DNA from 3 places in the Bradyrhizobium sp. AZCC 1721 genome. Region 2 is predicted to be linked to each of the others. Evidence: predicted binding sites of a transcription regulator. Region 2 holds the regulator's gene; each other region holds the start of a gene.
The links. Region 2 encodes HrcA, which represses chaperone genes, less so after heat shock. Its sites were predicted from a motif close to GTTAGCACTCNCNNNNNGNGAGTGCTAAC; they were not measured.
Positions count from the first base shown of each region.

Region 1 (5,131 bases), 1.1 Mb from region 2:
AGGAATTCGATGAAGCCGCCGCCCATGTTGGAGCGTTGGGCAGAGGCCATGCGCACCGGCGCCGGTTGGCGGGCGTAGATCACGGTGGGTTCAGCTGATGATGAGGCGTCGATCGCTGCAGCCTCACTGGCGAAGCAAAGGCAAGACACGCTCGCGAAGAGCGCAACAAGGATTTTTCCGGACATCGACGTACTCTGTACTGTTCGTCACTGCGGGTTCGCGGCGCCGCAGCGCGACGAGCGCCGCTGCGCGCGATCAATACAAATCAAAACCTAATCGGTTTGGTAAACAGAAGCCGTGTTTCGATTCACCACGTCGGCAAGCGCGTCCGGATTTGTCCGGTAGCGTTTATTTTGCGTGAACGCGCTCCCCTCATGGTTAATCGCTGGTGTGCGGCCGCGGGCAAAGCGCCAACGCGCGATATTGCGCCGTGAACCTGACGTTAAATCGCCATGGTTTAGAACACGCGGGCAATGAAGGGGTGGGAAAAACTCATGTCGGTAAATCGCAAACGTTTTCGTATCGAAGCCATTCTGGGCGATGCGCCAATTGTCATGCCTACAGAAGGCGGCGAGATCGGCCCGATGCATCGCGAGATCATGGCCGAGCTGCGCGCGATCCGGTCACAGATGGCCGGCTTCGGCCACGCCCGCGCCGCTTCGACCGAGAGCGCGGACATTATCCGCGAAGTCGCCGAGTCCCACGCGCTTCTGGAAACCTATCGCGCGCAGATCGAGCAGTGCGAGAAGCTGAAGGTCGAGCTCGACCTCATTCACGACGCCATCAACCGCACCAAGCGCGAAATCGCCACCCTGCACGGCAAGAGCTTTGATGGCCAGGAAATGGCCAAGGTCAATGGCGAACTCGGCGCCGTCGTCGGCGGCACCGAACAGGCCACCCAGCAGATTCTGGAAGCCACCGAAGCGATCGACCAGGCGGCGACCGCGCTTTCCAAGAACATTTCTCCGGACCAGCAGAAGCTGCTCAGCGAGGAGATCCAGGAACGCGTCGTCTCAATCTTCGAGGCCTGCAATTTCCAGGACTTGACAGGCCAGCGCATCAGCAAGGTGATGAACACGATGAGGTTCATCGAACAGCATATCGTCGAGATGATGGAAATCTGGGGTGGCGTCGATGCCATCAAGGCGCACGCCCCCCCGATCGTCGATACCCGCGAAGGCGATGCCAAGCTGCTCAACGGCCCGAAGATGGACGGCGACGACGGTCACGCCTCGCAGAATGACATCGACGCATTGTTCGATTGATCGGGCTGGTTAACGCGCGCTAAACAAAACGCCGGCAGCGATGCCGGCGTTTTTTTGTTGCCAGGTTGTCCGTCCTCCACCGTCGGAGGGACGTCCAATCACGCCCGCGGCGCGCAGCGGACATAGACCATGTTGCCGTAACGGACCGCGGCATCCTTTTCGATGAAGCGGGTGACCATGACACGGCCGTCGAACGAGACGATCTCGCGGTCCTGGTCGCCGCCGGCCGGACCGGGCGGGCCGATATAGTTCTTGCCGCTCGGACTGCCCTTAAGGCGCAGTTCCTGCGGCGTCGCCTGATCGGCCAGATGCATGACCACGCCGCCATTGGCGCCGGCGCCGATCACGTAGGGCTGCTTGCACTGCCCCGCGCGCCGCGGCCTCGGTGCGGGCGCGGTCATTGGGATTCTGGAACGAGGCAAGGCCCCAGCGGCCGACGATCTCGTCGGCGCGGACGGTTGCCGGCATTTCCGGCGCGACTTCAGGCTCGGGCGGCGGACTGGATGACAGCGACGGCAGGCTCATGCTGCTGCACGCCGCCAGCAAGATCGAAAGCGCCGACGCGATCGCCAGATTGGCAACCGTACGCGCATTACGTGAGCTGATCATCGCATTCCCCCGAGCAATCACTTGGCCGCTCCCGTCAAGCAGCCGATAAGCAGCCAACCGCAAAAAGCCTGCCGGAGCAATGACGTCGGTTGAAATGACGCCGCTGCACCGATTTGGTTTCCGAAGCACCATCCTATATTGGCCTCACCAAGGCTTTAATCTCCTTGTTTGCTTGACAGGATCAGCGCCAAGACATATTCCCCGGCCCCACGTTTAGCACTCAAATACAATGATTGCTAAGGGTTGTGCTGCCCCGCCCCGGGGCGGCGTCGAATACCGGCATTCCCAGCCATTTTCGAGTGGTACAGACCCGAAACCTAAGCCTCCCAGAGGAACTTCAAGAGGAGACGTCATGGCTAAAACCAAATTCCGTCCACTGCACGACCGCGTCGTGGTCAAGCGCATCGATGCCGAAGAGAAGACCAAGGGCGGCATCATCATTCCCGACAGCGCCAAGGAAAAGCCGTCGCAGGGCGAAGTCACCGCCGTGGGCCCGGGCGGCCGCGACGAGGCCGGCAAGCTGATTCCGATCGACGTCAAGGTCGGCGACCGCGTGCTGTTCGGCAAATGGTCGGGCACCGAGGTCAAGCTCGATGGCGAGGAACTCCTGATCATGAAGGAGTCCGACATCATGGGCGTGCTGACGTAAGGCACCCTGCCTCACCCTGAGGAGGCAGCGAAGCTGCCGTCTCGAAGGGCCCGGCTTTCACAAATCATCCTTCGAGACGCGGGCGAGGCCCGCTCCTCAGGATGAGGTCCATTTTCCAGGAGCAACTCAAATGGCTGCCAAAGACGTTAAATTTTCCGGCGACGCCCGCGACCGCATGCTGCGCGGCGTCGACGTTCTCGCCAACGCGGTGAAGGTGACGCTCGGTCCGAAGGGCCGCAACGTCGTGATCGAGAAGAGCTTCGGCGCTCCCCGCATCACCAAGGACGGTGTCACCGTCGCCAAGGAAATCGAGCTCGAGGACAAGTTCGAGAACATGGGCGCGCAGATGCTGCGCGAAGTCGCCTCCAAGACCAACGACACCGCAGGCGACGGCACCACCACCGCCACCGTGCTGGCGCAGGCGATCGTGCGCGAGGGCGGCAAGGCGGTCGCCGCCGGCATGAACCCGATGGATCTGAAGCGCGGCATCGACATCGCGGTTCACGCGGTGGTCAAGGACCTCGAGAAGCGCGCCAAGCCGGTCGCCGCCTCCTCCGAGGTCGCCCAGATCGGCACCATCTCGGCCAATGGCGACACTGCGATCGGCAAGATGATCGCGCAGGCGATGCAGAAGGTCGGCAATGAAGGCGTCATCACGGTCGAGGAAAACAAGTCGCTCGAGACCGAAGTGGACATCGTCGAGGGCATGAAGTTCGACCGCGGCTACCTGTCGCCCTACTTCATCACTAACGCCGAGAAGATGACCGCCGAGCTGGAAGACGTCTACGTGCTCTTGCACGAGAAGAAGCTGTCCGGCCTGCAGTCGATGCTGCCGGTGCTGGAGGCCGTGGTGCAGTCCGGCCGTCCGCTCCTGATCATCGCCGAGGACGTCGAGGGTGAGGCGCTGGCGACGCTGGTGGTCAACCGCCTGCGCGGCGGACTGAAGGTCGCCGCCGTCAAGGCGCCGGGTTTTGGCGATCGCCGCAAGGCGATGCTGGAAGACATCGCGATCCTGACCGGCGGTCAGCTCATCTCCGATGAACTCGGCATGAAGCTCGAAAGCGTCACCATCAACATGCTCGGCCGCGCCGGCAAGGTGGTGATCGACAAGGAGAACACCACGATCGTCAAGGGCGCCGGCAAGAAGAAGGACATCGAGGCCCGCGTCACCCAGATCAAGGCGCAGATCGAGGAGACCACCTCGGACTACGACCGCGAGAAGCTGCAGGAGCGCCTTGCAAAACTCGCCGGCGGCGTCGCGGTGATCAAGGTCGGCGGTGCGACCGAGGTCGAGGTCAAGGAAAAGAAGGACCGCGTCGAGGACGCCCTCAACGCGACCCGCGCGGCGGTGCAAGAAGGCGTCGTGCCGGGCGGCGGCGTGGCGCTGCTCCGCGCCAAGAAGGCGGTCGGCCGCATCAACAACGACAATTCCGACGTTCAGGCCGGTATCAATATCGTGCTGAAGGCGCTGGAAGCCCCGGTTCGCCAGATCTCGGAAAACGCCGGCGTCGAAGGCTCGATCGTGGTCGGCAAGATCCTGGAGAACAAGTCGGAGACTTTCGGCTTCGACGCCCAGACCGAGGAATATGTCGACATGGTCGACAAGGGCATCATCGATCCGGCCAAGGTGGTGCGCACCGCGCTGCAGGACGCTTCGTCGGTAGCCGGCCTTTTGGTGACCACCGAAGCCATGGTCGCCGAACTGCCGAAGGAGCCCGCCCCGGCGATGCCCGGCGGTGGCGGCGGCATGGGGGGAATGGGCGGCATGGGCTTCTGAGAGCCTTCAGTCCGACTACTTCCGCTGCAAAACCAGCCCGCCGCCTGCAAGGTGGCGGGCTTTTTCGTTCAGTCCAATATTTTTCCGACCTACTTCACGCCACCTCGGACGCGGCTTATATTTGCCGGTAACCGGAGATTTTCGAATGGCTGACCCAAACGAGCCCGTTAAGATCACTGCGGACCTTCCCAAAGAGCTGTTTGATGCACTGGTCGATCTGGCGAAGCAGCGTGGTGTATCGGCCAACACCGTCTTGCAAGATGCGATCGTCCGCGAAAAATATCTTTCCGACAAGGAAGCCGCCGGCGCATCGATCCTGATCGAAGAAAGCAACAAGACCTTCAAGAAGGTCTCCCGCATATAACAATCTCGTAGCACCGGTCTTTGGGGGCACCGATGTCTGACGTGCAGGATCTGAATACGCTTGGGGCAACAACTACAGGACGTACAGCAAGTGTACCTGCCACCGCAGGTCAAATCATCGAGAAGCCCTACGATCCGACGCCCGACCGCGAGAACATTCGCGGCACTATTGCGCTTTGGCTGGTGTGGACATTAGTCGGTGTGGTCGCGGCGGTCGTCGTGACTGGCCTAATCACAATTTATGGCTGCCACGTCGCGAATAGTTGCACGCCGGAAACTAACGAGCTGAAGGCCATTCGGGTCGTGATCGAGTTGGTTCTCACACCTCTCGTCGGCCTGGTGGGCGCCGTGACCGGCTTCTATTTCGGCGAAAAAACGGCCTCCGCCAGATCCGGCGGTTAGACGGGAAATGCGGGGCAAAAATTAAGTCGCGAATCCGGGCTAGTTCTGGGAAAGTGAACGCATTCA
Region 1 is NZ_JAZHSB010000001.1:1,258,485-1,263,615, reverse strand. Features, by position in the region: gene V1273_RS06090 (L,D-transpeptidase) at 1-185, opposite strand, end outside; gene V1273_RS06085 (protein phosphatase CheZ) at 495-1,265, shown strand; partial or broken gene V1273_RS06080 (hypothetical protein) at 1,364-1,874, opposite strand; gene V1273_RS06075 (co-chaperone GroES) at 2,227-2,523, shown strand; gene groL (chaperonin GroEL) at 2,654-4,300, shown strand; gene V1273_RS06065 (hypothetical protein) at 4,446-4,664, shown strand; gene V1273_RS06060 (hypothetical protein) at 4,697-5,065, shown strand.
Region 1: a site for HrcA is predicted at 2,087-2,115, ahead of V1273_RS06075 (co-chaperone GroES). Genes of this name have one in related genera too.

Region 2 (5,131 bases):
CAGATCTCCGCCAGTTTGACGAAGGCTCGTGCCCGGTGCGACAGGCCAAGCCCAAGCGGCGGCAGGCCGTGCTTTTCGATGGAAGTCATCTCGCCAAAGGTCCGCGTGTGCCCGTCGGGCAGGAATACCGGATCATAGCCAAAACCGGCGGTGCCGCGCGGCGGCCAGACCAGGGTTCCGTCGGCGCGGGCCTCGACCTCTTCGAGATGGCCATCGGGCCAGGCGACGCACAGGGCCGAGACAAAATGCGCACTTCGCTTGTCGGGCGCGGTGGCGCCGCGCTCCTGCAACAGGCGCTCGACCCTGGTCATCGCCGCCATGAAATCCTTGCCATTGCCGGCCCAGCGCGCCGAATAGATTCCGGGCGCGCCGTCGAGCGCATCAACTACGAGACCGGAATCATCGGCAAAGGCCGGCAATTGCGCGGCTTTCGCCGCCGCGATCGCCTTGATCGCGGCATTGGCCCGAAACGTCTGGCCGGTTTCCTCGGGCTCGCCGAGACCCAGCTCGCCCGCGGAAACCGCCTCGACGCCGTGCGGCGCGAGCAATTCCTGCATCTCGGCGAGCTTGCCGGGATTGTGGGTCGCGATCACGAGCCGGCCGGTGATTCGACGGTGCATGTGCGATCAGACTACGCCACAGCCAGCTTCTGCAAGTCCACCAGACGCGCGACACCCTTGCGCGCCAGTTCCATCAGCGCCAGGAACTCGTCTTGTGAAAACGGCGTCTTCTCAGCGGTGCCCTGCACCTCGATGATGCGGCCGTCGCCGGTCATGACGAAATTGGCATCGGTCTCGGCCTCGGAATCCTCGGCATAGTCGAGGTCGAGCACCGGCGTGCCCTGATAGATGCCGCAGGAGATCGCGGCGACATTGTCGCGCAGCACGTTGGCTTTCAGCATGTTGCGGTTCTTCATCCAGCCGATGCAGTCGGCCAGCGCCACCCAGGCGCCGGTGATCGAGGCCGTGCGCGTGCCGCCATCGGCCTGGATCACGTCGCAATCGACCGTAATCTGGCGCTCGCCGAGCGCTTCGAGGTCGACGGCTGCGCGCAAGGAGCGGCCGATCAGCCGCTGGATCTCGACGGTACGCCCGCCCTGCTTGCCGGCGGCGGCCTCGCGGCGGGTACGCTCCAATGTGGCGCGCGGCAGCATGCCGTATTCGGCGGTTACCCAGCCGCGGCCCTGGCCCTTCAACCAGGGCGGCAGCCGTTCTTCCAGGGTGGCTGTGACCAGCACATGGGTGTCGCCGAACTTCACCATGCAGGAACCTTCGGCATATTTGACCACGCCGCGTTCCAGCGACACGGGGCGCAACTGATCGGGCGCACGGCGGCTCGGCCGCATGGGGAATCCTTCCAAAAATCGAGCGAAAATTCGTTCGCGGTGCTTGTAGGAGGGGGAGCGGGCAGCGGCAAGGGTTTTTGCCTTGTTTCGGGGTAGAGGTTCGGTTCTGAATCAATCAGAACCGAACCTCTATCTTCTTGTTTTGACGCGTTTTCTTCACGCGAACCGGCGGCCGCCCCCGGATCCAGTCCGAGGGCATGCTTCGCTCGAAAACGCTATGTGAAGCGGACGCTTGTCATCGGCGCGCCGGATCGACAAATTAGGGTATCAGGGAGTTAACAGTGGCCCACCACGATCCGATTGGCCTGATCGCGCCGCATGCGGGGCTCGCCCAGCTCAACGAGCGCTCGCGCGACATTTTTCGTCAAATCGTCGAGAGCTATCTCGCGACCGGCGAACCCGTCGGTTCGCGCAACATCTCCCGCTTGATCGCAGTGCCGCTGTCGCCGGCTTCCGTCCGCAATGTGATGTCGGACCTCGAAGCGCTCGGCCTGATCTATGCGCCGCATACCTCGGCCGGCCGCCTGCCGACCGAACTCGGCCTGCGCTTCTTCGTCGACGCCCTGATGCAGGTCGGCGACCTCACCGAACCCGAACGGGAATCGATCCAGAACCAGCTTGCCTCCGTCGGTCGGGCGCAGTCGGTCGAGGCGGCGCTCGGCGAGGCGCTGACGCGGCTGTCGGGCCTGACCCGCGCGGCCGCCGTGGTGCTGACCGCAAAATCCAATTCGCGGCTGAAACACATCGAATTCGTGCGGCTGGAGCCGGAGCGCGCGCTGGTGGTGCTGGTCGGCGAAGACGGCCAGGTCGAAAACCGCGTGCTGACGCTGCCGCCCGGCGTGCCTTCCTCGGCGCTGACGGAGGCGAGCAATTTTCTCAATGCGCGGATTCGCGGCCGTACGCTCGCTGAAGCGCGCCTCGAACTCGAAACCGCGATGGCGCAGAGCCGCATCGAGCTCGACCAACTGACGCAGAAGGTGATCGAGGCGGGGATTGCGAGCTGGTCGGGCGGCGAAAACGAAGACCGGCAATTGATCGTGCGCGGGCATGCCAACCTGCTGGAAGATTTGCACGCGCTCGAAGATCTCGAACGCGTCAAGTCGCTGTTCGACGATCTCGAGACCAAGCGCGGCGTGATCGACCTGTTGGGCCGGGCCGAGCGCGCCGAAGGCGTGCGGATCTTCATCGGATCGGAGAACAAGCTGTTCTCGCTGTCCGGTTCCTCGACCATCATCGCACCCTATAGCGACGCTTCGCACCGCATCGTCGGGGTTCTCGGCGTGATCGGGCCGACTCGGCTGAACTATGCGCGGGTGATTCCGACGGTGGATTACGCCGCCCGCATTGTCAGCCGGATGCTGGGCGGCTGATCCGCCACGAATCGACCTTAATCAGGGCTGGTTGCGCTTGATTTTCGGCCCCTAAAGCACGATATCCCCGGCAGCAAATCCCCATCCAACCAGAACCGTTTTTTGAGAAGGCAGTCTTATGACCGATCCCAACCGGCCGAGTGACGACGGGGCACAACCCGCCAACCAGACCGGCGAGCCCGTGGTCTCAAAACCCTACATCATGCCCGACGATCCCGAGGATGGATCGGTCGAGGCGTTGACGAAGGAAGCGGCGGGAGCGCGCGACAAGATGCTGCGCACGCTGGCTGAGATGGAAAACCTGCGCAAGCGCACCGCCAAGGAAGTCGCCGACGCGCGCGCCTACGGCATCACCGGCTTCGCCCGCGACATTCTCGAAATCGCCGACAATCTGCAGCGCGCGCTCGATGCCATGCCGGCCGAGACCAAGGCCACCGCCGATCCGGCGCTGAAGGCGTTCATCGAAGGCGTCGAGTTGACCGAGCGCTCGCTGCTGAACACGCTGGAGAAGAACGGCGTCAAGAAGTTCGATCCATCGGGCGAGAAGTTCGATCCCAATTTCCAGCAGGCGATGTACGAAGTGCCCGATCCGTCCGTTCCCGCAGGGACGGTGGTTCAGGTCGTGCAGGCCGGCTTCATGATCGGCGAACGCATACTGCGCCCGGCGCTGGTCGGCGTGTCGAAGGGCGGCGCCAAGGCGGCACCGGCCGCCAACAATGAGCCGAACAGCGCGGCGTAAATAGGCGCGCAAGTCGTTTCGAACCATGAAGGCCCCGCTGCGGAAGCTCGGCCTTCATCCTTCGAGACGCGCGCAGGCCGCTCCGCAGGGATGAGCGGTCTACGGAGTATCACCGAAGGCGGTTGACGCGGGCCTATGCTTACAGCGGCCTCTCGTCCGCCCTTGGCCGGTAGGTCCCAAAACTCCAGAGATTGCCTTCCGGGTCGCGGCAGGCGAAATCGCGGCTACCATAGTCGGTGTCGCGCAGGTCCATTTCAATGATGGCGCCGGAGGCTTTGACCTTCGCATGTAGGGCGTCGGGATCGTCGACCGCGACATACAGCGCGTCCGTGCGACGGCCGCCGATATCGCCGACGAGCTTGCCGTATTCGTCCTCCCTGCTCTGGCCGAGCATCAGGATCGAGGGTCCAAAGGCAAGCTCGGCGTGATGGATGGTGCCGCCGTTCCGGTAGACGGCGCGTTCGGTGAAACCAACAACCTCCTTGAGCCAGCGGATCATCGCTTCGGCATCCCGGCAGCGCATCGTCGGATAAAGGCGCGGCGTTTCGCTTTTGCTTGGACTGGTCACCGGCAACTCCTCGCATTGCGTTACCTCACTAGTATCGCGAGGCGAGGACGGTCGGCTTGAAGATTTGTTACCTGACCGGCTACGCGTCCAGTGCGTCCAGTGCGTCCAGCGGGCGCAGCAGGCGGCTGTCAGTCAGCGCCAGCCGGTGGGCCCAGGCCGTTGGCGATTCGCCGGCAAGGGTTGAAAATTCGCGGGCGAGATGCGCCTGGTCGGCATAGCCGCTTTCGGCCGCAATCCCTGCCCAGCCGCTTCCCGCTCCCGTCCGCGCCAGTCGGCAGGCTTCGTGAAAGCGCATCATGCGGGCGACCGGCTTCGGCGCCAGACCAATTTCCGCTCGGAAGCGATCGACCAAGTGCTTGCGGCTCCAGCCGATCTCTCTTGCAAGCGCAGTGATGCGCACGCTGCCCGCGCTGCGTGCGAGCCGTCCATAGGCGAATGCGATCTCGGGCGAAGGCCGATGGCTGGCGCGCCCTGCAACAAAATCCTCGACCAGATCGAAGCGATCCTGCCAGCAGGATATCGCGCCAAGCCGCTCGCGCAGGTACGGTCCCTCAGGCCCCAGTACGTCACCGATGTCGACCATGCGCGCGGTGAGATCGGCGACGGCCCCGCCAAAGAAGCGATAGGCGCCAAGCGGCGTGAAATCCACCTGCACGCCTTCGGCGCCGCCATCGGATTCGATATGAACCGGACCGGCATAAAGCCCGGCGGCGAAACTCGGCTGCCGATCATCAGCGTCAGGATCGCGTCCGAGAGCGATCAGGAACGGTGTGCCGAAGCTGATGATCAGCGGGACTACCAGACCTGCGGTTTCGCGCTGGAAGAACCGGCCGGGCGCGGTTTCGCGATAGCCCGTCATGCCGGCGATCAGGCCTGTCATACGCTGCGATGGCGCACGACGAATCATCTCGAACGCGAGTGGAGCCGCTGGACCTGACATCCCAAACCCCCGAAGCGGGCAAGACGAACGCACTAGGCCGCGATATCGCCCGACTGGATGCGCTTGACGCCGGCCTTGGTCATGTCGGCCCAGGCTTTTGCGAGCGAGCCCTGGGTGTCGATGCCGCGGCAGGCGTCCTCGATCACGTAAGTCTCGAAGCCCGCCTTGC
Region 2 is NZ_JAZHSB010000001.1:178,080-183,210, forward strand. Features, by position in the region: gene rdgB (RdgB/HAM1 family non-canonical purine NTP pyrophosphatase) at 1-620, opposite strand, end outside; gene rph (ribonuclease PH) at 632-1,345, opposite strand; gene hrcA (heat-inducible transcriptional repressor HrcA) at 1,627-2,715, shown strand; gene grpE (nucleotide exchange factor GrpE) at 2,834-3,454, shown strand; gene V1273_RS00875 (VOC family protein) at 3,594-4,022, opposite strand; gene V1273_RS00880 (helix-turn-helix domain-containing protein) at 4,102-4,962, opposite strand; gene pncA (bifunctional nicotinamidase/pyrazinamidase) at 4,995-5,131, opposite strand, start outside.

Region 3 (5,131 bases), 4.6 Mb from region 2:
ATATTCGTTCCGTTCACGGTGACTTTCATTTCACTTTCACTCACGGCGACATCACCTTTCCCAAGCGAAAGCATTCCTCGCGACGTTCGCTTTCGTCACGAGAGCTCGCGCTCCGCGTTCGATCAGATTGTGGATGAGGATTTTGCCCAGCCCTCGACTTTACTTTGCCCAGGAGTATCGGGACTGTCGGTTCGGTTTGCGACTCTCGCAATAAGTTTTTTTGAAATTGTCAACGCATACGCTGGTATATTTTACCCGCACTGTGCATAACCGGGATATCTTAAGCCGCGGGAAGGTTTTGCTTCAGCGTGACGTTGCAGAAACACCGCGCCGTTGCGGTCCGGATCCGCGCAAACGAAAAACCCCGGCATTTCTGCCGGGGTTTTGCATTTGTGGAGCGAGATCCCGGCTCTGCGGTGCACCGCGTCCGGGACGACTTCGTCGCTTAGAAGTCCATGCCGCCCATGCCGCCGCCCGGGGGCATGCCGGCGCCGGCGCCGGCGTTCTTCTTCGGCAGTTCGGCGATCATGGCTTCGGTGGTGATCAAGAGAGCCGCGACGGAAGCTGCGTTCTGGATCGCCGCACGGACCACCTTGGTCGGGTCGATGATGCCCTTGGAGACCAGATTGCCGTATTCGCCGGTCTGCGAGTCGAAGCCGTAATTGTACTGCTCCTTCTCGAGGATCTTGCCGACGATGACGGAGCCGTCTTCGCCGGCGTTGATCGCGATCTGGCGGGCCGGCGCGGAGAGCGCCTTGCGCACGATCTCGACGCCGGTCTTCTGGTCGTCGTTCTGGGTCTTGAGGCGCTTGAGCTGCTCGGTGGCACGGAGCAGGGCGACGCCGCCGCCCGGCACGATGCCTTCTTCAACCGCCGCGCGGGTCGCATGCATCGCGTCATCCACGCGATCCTTGCGCTCCTTCACCTCGACTTCGGTCGCGCCGCCGACGCGGATCACGGCGACGCCGCCCGCGAGCTTGGCCAGACGCTCCTGCAGCTTCTCACGGTCGTAGTCCGAGGTGGTTTCCTCGATCTGCGCCTTGATCTGCTGCACGCGCGCCTCGATGTCGGCCTTCTTGCCGGCGCCGTTGACGATCGTGGTGTTTTCCTTGTCGATCATCACCTTCTTGGCGCGGCCGAGCATCTGCAGCGTGACGTTCTCGAGCTTGATACCGAGATCTTCCGAGATCGCCTGACCTCCGGTCAGCACCGCGATGTCCTGCAGCATGGCCTTGCGGCGATCGCCGAAGCCCGGAGCCTTGACGGCCGCGACCTTCAGACCACCACGCAGGCGGTTGACGACGAGGGTGGCGAGGGCTTCGCCTTCGACGTCTTCGGCGACGATGACCAGCGGCTTGCCGGTCTGCACCACGGCTTCGAGCAGCGGCAGCAGCTCGTTCAGCGAGGAGAGCTTCTTCTCGTTGATCAGGATGTAGGCGTCGTCCATTTCAACGCGCATCTTGTCGGCGTTGGTGACGAAGTAGGGCGAGATGTAGCCGCGGTCGAACTGCATGCCTTCGACGACGTCGAGTTCGGTTTCGAGCGACTTGGCTTCCTCAACCGTGATCACGCCCTCGTTGCCGACCTTCTTCATGGCGTCAGCCAGGAACTTGCCGATTTCGGCGTCGCCGTTGGCGGAGATGGTGCCGACCTGGGCGATTTCCTCGTTCGAGGTGACCTTCTTGGAGTTCTTGACGAGGTCGGCGACCACGGCTTCCACCGCCAGGTCGATACCGCGCTTCAGGTCCATCGGGTTCATGCCGGCGGCAACCGACTTGGCGCCTTCACGGACGATCGCAGCCGCGAGCACGGTCGCGGTGGTGGTGCCGTCGCCGGCCGCGTCAGCGGACTTGGAGGCGACTTCGCGCACCATCTGCGCGCCCATGTTCTCGAACTTGTCGTCGAGCTCGATCTCCTTGGCGACGGTGACGCCGTCCTTGGTGATACGGGGAGCGCCGAACGACTTGTCGAGCACGACGTTGCGGCCCTTCGGGCCGAGCGTCACCTTCACGGCGTTGGCGAGAATGTCGACGCCGCGCAGCATGCGGTCGCGGGCGTCGACGCCGAATTTGACTTCTTTGGCTGACATATTTGGTTTCCCTGAGTTAGTCTTTGTTTCTCACCCTGTCGGGGAGGCGCCTTGCGGGCGCTCCTCAGGGTGAGCGTGGCAGGCGATGTCTTAGGCGGCCTTCTTCTTGGCCGAGGTGGCGTCGAGCACGCCCATGATGTCGGACTCCTTCATGATCAGGAGTTCCTGGCCGTCGATCTTGACCTCGGTGCCCGACCACTTGCCGAACAGCACGCGGTCGCCGACCTTGAGGTCGATCGGGATCAGCTTGCCGGCTTCGTCACGGCCACCCGGGCCGACGGCAATGACTTCGCCCTGGGAGGGCTTTTCCTTGGCACTGTCCGGAATGATGATGCCGCCAGCGGTCTTCTCTTCGGCGTCGATGCGTTTGACCACGACGCGGTCGTGAAGCGGACGGAAGTTCATGCAGTCCTCCTAAACGTCTGGGAATGTTGTAGAATTCTGGAATTTTGGCAGTCCGGGCCAGCGAGTGCCAACCCGGCTGCGGCTGATTTAGGCCAGTATTCTTCGGGGGACAAGGGCTTCTAGCAGAAAAATTGGCACTCAAATATGTCGTCTGCCAATTTTGTTCGGCATGATTAACGCGGCGGCGGAAGCCTCCGGACCCGTATTAGCACGTGCGGTAAGCTGCTGCTAACGCGTGAATTTTCAACAATTCATTAAACATTTAGGCTTGTGATGGGTTGGTATCGTGCGTCACATTTCTCTCATGTGAGCGCATCTCCGCCGGCGTGGCTCGGTGTGTGGCCACCACGTGAAATGCGCTTCCAGCAATGGAGGTTTGGCATGGTCTCGCGGGTTGGAGTTGCTTCCGACGACTTCCGGAAGCAGGTGCTGGGTTACGGGCTGACGACGGCGCAAATTCTGTATCGGATGCCGGATCATCCTTCATTGCTGCAGACCTATGTCTGGCAGAACTACGATCTGTTTCCGAAATTCCCGGCGCTGAAGGACTTCCTCGCGTTCTGGCAGGAAAAGCTTGATGGCCCGCTGTATTCCGTGACGGTGGCGCATTCCAGGCTGATCAAGCCGGCTGAGCTGCGTGCAGTCGACGGGGTATTCAGGCTGCATTGATTTTGTGGTCGGCGCCGTAGGGTGGGCAAAGGTGCGCTTGCGCCGTGCCCACCATCTGACTCCGCCCGCTACGGTGGGCACGCTTGCGCTTTGCCCACCCTACAAAAAGGTTTTGTGTTAGCCTCCGACATCAAACGAATGAGGGAGGTAGGCAATGTCCAAGCCGAAGAAGGCGACTTCAAGAGCCGCAGCCAAAACCGCCGTCAGGAAGAAATGGGCGGGGTACAAAGGCGCTGCCAGGTCCTCCGCGCGCAAGACCATCAAGTCCAAGGGACGCATTTCCGCTGCGAAAAAGACGACGACCAAAGCCCGGCCGAAGCAGCGCATCGCCATCAGCCATCACCGCGAAGAAGATTTCAAGGCCGACGGCCTGCGCACTTATGCAAAGTACCGCGACCTCGGGATTGCCGACGCGACCCACGGCCTGGCGCAGGCGCATGTCATCCGCTTGGTCGGCCCGTGCAACCCGGCGGAAGTTTCAAAACTGCATTACCACGACGTCGAGTTCCAGATGGTCTATGTGCTCAAGGGCTGGGTGAAGACCTATATGGAAGGGCAGGGCGAGACGCTGATGAAGGAAGGCAGCGCCTGGACCCAGCCGCCGCGCATCAAGCATCTGATCATGGATTATTCCGATGATGTCGAGTTGCTGGAGGTGATCCTACCGGCGGAGTTCAAGACGGTGGAATTAGCGAGTTGACTCTCGCGGTCGTCATTCCGGGCGATGCTTCGCATCGCCCCGAAATGACCGCTAGGTCATCACCCCCACCACTGCCCCCATCAAACACGTCGCCAGCGTACCCGACACGATCGACTTCAATCCCAGCGCATTGATCTCCTCGCGCCGATCCGGTGCCATGGTGCCGAGGCCGCCGATCATGATGCCGAGGCTGGCGAAGTTGGCAAAGCCGCACATCGCGTAGAGCATGATCAGCCGCGAGCGCGGATCGAGCGCGTCCGTGCCGAGTTTCGAGAGGTCGAGATAGGCGATCAGCTCGTTGAGCACGGTCTTGGTGCCCATCAGGCTTCCGGCCGTGACGGCTTGCGGCCAGGGCAGGCCCATCAGCCAGCACACCGGAGCCATCACGAGCCCCAGCAGCCGCTGCAGCGAAATTTTGGCGCCGCCGATCTCGGGCAACAGCCCGAGGATCGCATTGACGAGATAAACCAGCGCCACCAGCACCAAGAGCATCGCGACGATGTTGAGCAGCAGTTCGAGCCCGGCCGCAGTGCCCTTGGTGATTGCATCCATGGTCGAGGACGCATGCATGTCGGGATCACTGAGCGAACCGCCAGTGCGCTTGTCGGAAGTCTCCGGCACCATGATCAGGCTGATCAGTATCGCGGCCGGCGCGCCCAACACGGACGCAATGACAAAATGCGCCGCCGCGTCCGGGATCAGCGGTGCCAGGAATGTGGCGTAGAGCACCAGCACGGTGCCGGCGATGCCGGCCATGCCGCCGGTCATCACCAGGAACAACTCGCTGCGCGTGAGTTGCGCCAAATAGGGGCGGATGAACAGCGGTGCCTCGACCATGCCGAGAAAGATATTGGCCGCGGCCGATAGCCCGACCGCGCCGCCGACGCCGAGCGTGCGCTCCAACAGCCACGCCATGCCGCGCACGATCGGGGGCAGTACGCGCCAGTAGAACAGCAGCGTGGTCAGAACGCTCATGACCAGCACGATCGGCAGCGCCTGAAATGCCAGGATGAAATCCGCGCCCGGCGCCTTGAGATCGAACGGCAGCGCGCCGCCGCCGAGATAGCCGAACACGAAGGAAGTGCCGGCGCGCGTCGCCGCCGCGATCGTGCCGACGGCGTCGTTGATGGCGCCAAAGGCTTTTGCCACCGGCGGCAGCTTGAGCAGCACCAGCGCAGTAACGATGGTGACGGCCAGCCCGATCGCCACCTGACGGAGCGACACGGCGCGGCGGTTCTCGCCGCACGCCCATGCGATCGCCAGCAACG
Region 3 is NZ_JAZHSB010000001.1:4,730,605-4,735,735, reverse strand. Features, by position in the region: gene V1273_RS22965 (phasin family protein) at 1-44, opposite strand, end outside; gene groL (chaperonin GroEL) at 446-2,089, opposite strand; gene V1273_RS22955 (co-chaperone GroES) at 2,180-2,494, opposite strand; gene V1273_RS22950 (usg protein) at 2,876-3,163, shown strand; gene V1273_RS22945 (cupin domain-containing protein) at 3,318-3,863, shown strand; gene V1273_RS22940 (NupC/NupG family nucleoside CNT transporter) at 3,915-5,131, opposite strand, start outside.
Region 3: a site for HrcA is predicted at 2,538-2,566, ahead of V1273_RS22955 (co-chaperone GroES). Genes of this name have one in related genera too.